Regions from separate parts of the Lacrimispora sp. YZC11 genome, predicted to be linked through region 2. Evidence: riboswitches for the same ligand, from Rfam matches in the RefSeq annotation. Region 2 holds a riboswitch; the other holds the start of a gene.
The links. Region 2 has a riboswitch for thiamine pyrophosphate ahead of thiT (energy-coupled thiamine transporter ThiT). Riboswitches for the same ligand answer to the same signal wherever they lie in the genome.

Region 1 (3,207 bases), on a different contig from region 2:
AAGTAATCCGTATCAAGGCCTTCTACTTCCATTTTGACACCTGCCCATGCATAAAAGATCCAGATGGCATCCACTGATTTTGATTTTAATGCGGAAACCTCATCTGTAACCGTGCTGGGAATCAGCTTCACCTTGGAAAAGTCACCTCCATCGGATTCCACCACATCTTTGACCATGGCCTTTTCTACCGGAATATCCCAGGTAGCATATTTCTTTCCTTCCATTCCCTTTGGAGAAGCCATCCCCTCGCCTTTTCTGGAAATAATACCGGAGGTATTATGCTGGATGACCGCTGCTACTGCCGTAATCGGAAGGGCATTTTCCCCTGCCAGTGCCGGTGCCATGGAGTCCTGGAAGGACATTCCGAACTGGGCTTTTCCGGAGGCCACCAGAACTGCCGCCCCATCCTCGGGGGGCTGAACGATTTCTACCTCAAGCCCTTCATCCTTAAAATACCCCTTTTCCTCTGCCACATAAAGTCCGGTATGATTGGTATTGGGAGTCCAGTCCAGAACAAATGTCACTTTTTTTAAATCCGATGAATTCGTATTTGCTGCCTGTTTCCCGGTTCCCCCGCAGGCAGTGAGAAATGCGGCTGCCGCGGCTGCCATTAAAATTGCCAAACCTGTTTTTTTCATTATTTCCTCCAATTCTGTCATATCACTGATTATCCCATGGCATGCATTTCTTAGAAAGCACGTCCACACCCTTCATAAGAAGAAGACTGATGGCCGATATGAGAAAAATGACCGCAAACATCTTATCAAAGGCAAAGGATTTCTTCACCCGGGTCATGTATACGCCCAGTCCGCCAAAGCCTCCCAGCCATTCGGAGATGACCGCTCCGACCACGGCATAGGAAACCGAGATCCGAAGGCTTGCAAAAAACTGCCTCATAGCTCCGGGAAGCTTGATATAGCGAAATATTTTTACTCTTCCGGCTCCCATGGATTTTAATAAGTTCACCGCATCCGGATTCACTGACTTAAAACCGGTAAGCATGCCCACGGTAATGGGAAAGAAGGTAGTCAATACTATGAGGATCACCTTAGGAGCCATTCCGTAACCAAACCACAATACCAAAAGAGGGGCAATGGCTACCGTGGGAACGGTCTGTGTCAGAACGATAAGCGGATAAAAAGCCCGGTAAAGGCCTTCAAAATGATCCATGATCACAGCGATCACAAAACCTGTTGCCACCCCTAGAAAAAGACCGGTAAACGCCTCGGCAAGGGTGATTCCCGCATTGACTGTCAGTACCGGGAATTCCGTGACTAATGCCCTTCCGACACTGATGGGCGAGGGGAGCAGAAAGCGGTCCACAAGACCGAAAGCACTGATCCCCTGCCACAAGACCAAAAGCCCAAAAACCGCAGAGCAGGACCAAAGCTTACTTGTGATGCTTTGTGACTTTCTTTTCAATAGTAAGTACCTCCCCTTCCGGCCGGTAGGTGACTTTGATATAAGCGGCAACAGAGGGAGCACCTGCCCTTATGGCAATGTGCTGGCATTCCTTAACAATGTCCATCAGTTCATCATAATCCCCTTCAATAGCGGTTTCAAATGGCCCTACATAATAGTTCAGTCCTGTGCTTTTGATATAATCGATCACCTGGTCAACAATACGGATCAGTTCCTCATCATTTTTTGCCTCCGGCAATGTCTGGATCGCTACGCTTGCATTCATGTCTTTTCTCTCCTTTTATCATTTATAGAAAACAAAAAACCGCCCGGATGTCCGGGCGGGTGAACAGGCTTAGCCTGTAAGCTTCCTACGCTGGCATTATCCAGATCAGGTTACAGGGTTTAAAGCAATACTGCCTTATCTCAGCCGGACTTTCTCCAGCACCCCTTTTAATTTTCATTGCAAGTATACATCAGGAAGGCGGGAATGTCAATCCCGGCTTCTAGGACAGCAGATTCTGCATGCTGCTTAAGCTGATTCCCAGAGTGGACGTATTATGAAGCAGCGCCGAGACTGTGGGAGTCATGATCCCTCCTGCTCCCAGAAGGATAAGGGCCGTAAATATTATCATTTTCCGGCCGTTTTTGTCACCTGGTCCCAATGCTTTAATGCCAACGCCCCGATCACCGGATCGTACATCACTCCCAGATTCTTTTCGATTTCTTCATAGCAATGTTCCATAGAATAAGCGCTCCGGTATCCCCGGTCCGATGTCATGGCATCAATAGAATCGCAGATGGCTATGATCCTGGCCCCCAGCGGGATCTTCTCTCCCCTCAGCCCTTCCGGATATCCTTTACCGTCAAAACGTTCATGGTGATACAGGACAATATCCTTCAGCTCTTTTAAATGACGGGATTTGCTTAAAATATCAGCCCCTATCCTGGGATGCTTTTTCATGGCCGCCCATTCTTCCCCGGAAAGCCTTTCCGGCTTATTTAAAACAGAATCAGGGATCCCGATTTTCCCGATGTCATGAAGGTGAGCGGCTATATGTATCTTCTCTATTTCCTTTTTATCAAGCTCTAAAAACCCCAAAAGGGCCAGCGCCATATCGCTCACCCTTTGGGAATGCCCCGCAGTATAGGGGTCTTTGGCATCCAATGCACTCACAATGCATTCGATGATTTCATGATAGTCCACGCTGCCTGAAAATAATTCTAATTCTGGTCCGCTATCCATAGTTTCCATACTCGTTTCTTGGGTTAGTTAATGCTAACTACATATCAAATGCAATCAGCATTCTCGCATTCACAGGGCTTCACTATAATAGAAGATATTTTCTGGCCATCTAAATATCCGCAGGCGCTAAGTCCTGCCTGGACCACCTGATTCCAGTTCTTGGCAGAGAGCTGATAAGTAGTTTCATCGTCCAAAACCACCGTACATGCCTCTTCCATGGGACAGGTTTCCGAATAGACGACTTTATACATGTTCTTCCGGCTGATGGCCCCGATTTCTTCCAGGATATTGACCATCCGGTAGACGGTCGCAGCGCCGATGGTCTCATCCACGCCTGATGCCTTATAATAAATCTCCTTGCAGCTGGAACATTCATGCTCCAGTATGACATCCAAAAGAGTACAGCGCTGCTTTGTGATCCTGCAGCCTTTTGCCTTCAGCTTCTCAATGATCAGTTCTTTCTGCATTTTTGTCCTGTGATAGCTTCTGGAGTCAGGCATTTTTCTTTTCTCATTGATGTTCGTTTGTCTCTCCACTTGCGCGCCTCCGTTTACAGGTAT
Region 2 (3,207 bases):
CACCTCTGTCCTCTATTTCAAACTGTGATATCTTCTTTTATTTTTTGGAACGCCGCATCTTTGATGCCGGATATCTTCATGATATCCTCGATCTTCTGAAATCCGCCGTGGCTCTCCCGATACTTAAGGATATCGTTTGCCTTGGCTTCTCCGACTCCCCGAAGGGTCATCAGCTCCTCTTTTGTGGCTGTATTTAAATTCACCTTGGTTTTTTGTACGTTGGATGAAGCTTCTGCCTGTAAGGAAAATTCTCCCCGGGCTTTCGCCGCTTCCACCTCTTCCTTGCCAGGGACCACGATCTTCATGCCGTCCTTGACCTGCTCCGCCATATTTAAATATTCTGCCGCAGCCTGGTCTGTGACTCCGCCTGCTTTCTCGATTGCCTGAAAAACCCGGCTTCCTTCTTTAAGCTCATAAACACCGGGAGAAACAACTTCTCCACAGATATGTACATAGAAAGGCAGGACCGTTTCCTCTCCTGCACTTCCTAAGCTGCCCTCTGCCGCCTCTAAAGCAGCCGGACCGGTCCCGCCGGTAACTGACTTAACACCGTCTGCTTCCAAAGCGCCGGTTCCTGTCGACCCGCCATCCCCTGACCTGCCATCACCTGCTGCCCCAATTCCGGTAATATTTTCTCCGGAATGAAAAGCCGATTCCTCTGACAAGGAAATTCCTGGCCTGCGGGCCTCCTGGCTTTTGCTCAAGCCGTAACATACACCCGCCCCTAAAACACACAGGGCTATAAGGATGATTTTAACTTTCTGGTACTTCATGATATCCCTCCTTTTACAAAATTTCTCAAAAAAGGATACCATCTTCAGCCTATGTTATTATTCTACCTAAAGAAATAGGTAAATACAAGCACTATTTCCAAATTAATTAAATATCATGATTCCGATGATGGCAACAACTGCACCGATCAGCTTTTTCCATTCAAATCCTACCTTTTCAACGCCGAATAAGCCAAACAGCTCTATGGCGTAAGCCACAATGATCTGGGAAATTACAATTATCAAAGCTGCCTTGGCCGGACCCAGGGTCCCCATACTCCTTACTACCGTATAGGTAATAAATGCACCCATAACGCCGCCAATCAACAGGTACTTGGGCTGTACATCAAATAGGCCGGAAATGTTTTCCTTGCCGGAGAAATACCACAGAATAATGCAGGTCAAAAATGCGGTAAGCTGTACCCAGCCTGTAGATACCCACATACTGGTCTGCTTTGTCACTCCCGTATTAAAAACTCCCTGTATGCTCATAAGCGCCCCGGATATAAGAGCTATAATAAAGCCTGTCATTAAAACAACCTCCGTATCTCCAATTTGTATAGAATGAATCAAACGGATATGTCCGTCTTTCACTAGAATGTGCTTTATTTGCATTTTTATACTGAATTTACAATTTGGTTACCAATCAGCGATGCAGAAACAGTTGTATGATTTGCGCCTTTTAGCCTGGTCACTAAGCACAAATTATGCAAATGCTGAATGCCATATCCGAACTGCAGCATCACTTGATATGGCTTGACAAGCCTTCTGTTTTGCGCTATACTCACAACAAAATTATATAAATTACACACGCTAGGGGAGCCTTTGGCTGAGATCGGAGAAACCGAACCCTCACTACTTGAACCGGATAATGCCGGCGTAAGGAAGCAACAGTAGTCCCCTCCTGCGCACACAAAGGAGGATTTTTTATGTCATTTTTTCTAACTTACTCTGCGGAAAACGAAGAGTACCTATTAAAGCCGGCCGGATACTTGCTGGTGATCATTCTGCTTGCTGCAATGATTTTCATCCTGCATCTTCTGGGCAGATCGTCTTCCAAATCTCAAAAGCTGCAGACCCGCCAGCTGGTTTACTGCGCAGGCGCCATGGCGCTGGCAATGGTAACTTCCTTTATTAAAATTGCCTCCCTTCCTTTCGGCGGTTCCGTCACCTTGTTTTCCATGCTGTTCATCTGCCTGATCGGCTATGTTTACGGCGTAAGGGCCGGGATCATGACCGGTGTGGCCTACGGGATTTTACAGTTTATAACAGAGCCCTATATATTTGCTCCCCTCCAGGTTCTTCTTGACTATCCCTTAGCTTTTGGAGCTTTGGGGCTTTCCGGGCTGTTCAGAAACAAAAAACACGGTCTTGTGACCGGGTATGTGGCGGGTGTCGTGGGCCGTTACTTATGCCATGTGGTTTCAGGCTATATCTTTTTTGCTTCCTATGCACCGGAAGGCATGAACCCTATGGTTTATACTCTGGGCTATAATGCTACCTATATCCTGCCGGAACTGATCCTGACCGTTGTAATTCTGTATTTCCCTCCCGTGTTGGGAGCCATTGGACAGGTGAAGCGCCAGGCCGTAAATGGGTAAGTATGCTTCCATAAAAACAAGCGGCATGAAAGGTGTCGGAAACTCCCATGCCGCTTGTTTCATTTTTACCATACAGTCTTACTATCTTTCAGGTGTCTCTTTAATTTTCCTTTAAAGGAGCCATTGCTCCATAGATGGTCGATCTATTTTGCAATGGCTCCCATTATTTCATATTTTATTTTTTAAGGGCCGCCAACACCAGATGCCTGGCAAGCACAGCCGTTGTCACCGCTCCTACACCTCCTGGTACAGGAGTTGCCATGGAGGCGGTCCCTTCCAAGGAATCAAAATCCACATCACCGCAAAGCTTCCCATTTTCATCCACATTGATCCCCACATCCACCACTACGGCATCCGCTCCTACAAATGAGGCATCCACCATCCTGGCCCGCCCTGCAGCAGCCACAAGGATCTGTGCATTTTTACAGGTTTCCTTTAGGTTTTCCGTGCGGGTGTGGCAGATGGTGACCGTTGCATTTTCTTTTAGCATCAGCATGGATAAGGGACGCCCTACTACCATGCTTCTGCCCACGATGGCCACCCGCTTTCCGGTCAGAGGGATATCATTGGCCTTTAAGACCTCCACAACTGCCTCTGCCGTACATGGTGCAAATCCCGTATCATCTCCGGCAAATACTTTTGCGATATTTTCAGGAGATATGCCATCTAAATCCTTTTCCGGATGAATCATATGCTCAATGTCTTTTTCTTTTATCTGCTTTGGCAGAGGGCGCAGGAGAAGTATGCCGTCAATGTCCTGATCATCATTGATTTTTGCAAACTCTTCCTTAAACGCTTCATCGGTTATGTCCTGGGAGAATGGATAGCTTTCTCCC

Region 1: linked by a shared signal. The riboswitch ahead of AC27IJ_RS11460 (thiamine-binding protein) and the one ahead of thiT (energy-coupled thiamine transporter ThiT) in region 2 are both predicted to bind thiamine pyrophosphate.

Annotation. Positions count from the first base shown of each region.
Region 1 is NZ_BAAJYQ010000006.1:1,119,273-1,122,479, forward strand. It holds gene AC27IJ_RS11450 (ABC transporter substrate-binding protein) at 1-638, opposite strand, end outside; gene AC27IJ_RS11455 (ABC transporter permease) at 661-1,422, opposite strand; gene AC27IJ_RS11460 (thiamine-binding protein) at 1,391-1,687, opposite strand; TPP riboswitch at 1,752-1,863, opposite strand; gene AC27IJ_RS11465 (hypothetical protein) at 1,908-2,036, opposite strand; gene AC27IJ_RS11470 (HD-GYP domain-containing protein) at 2,033-2,656, opposite strand; gene AC27IJ_RS11475 (transcriptional repressor) at 2,692-3,147, opposite strand.
Region 2 is NZ_BAAJYQ010000014.1:112,284-115,490, forward strand. It holds gene AC27IJ_RS14335 (helix-hairpin-helix domain-containing protein) at 18-773, opposite strand; gene AC27IJ_RS14340 (DMT family transporter) at 876-1,301, opposite strand; TPP riboswitch at 1,576-1,673, shown strand; gene thiT (energy-coupled thiamine transporter ThiT) at 1,700-2,371, shown strand; gene AC27IJ_RS14350 (bifunctional 5,10-methylenetetrahydrofolate dehydrogenase/5,10-methenyltetrahydrofolate cyclohydrolase) at 2,547-3,207, opposite strand, start outside.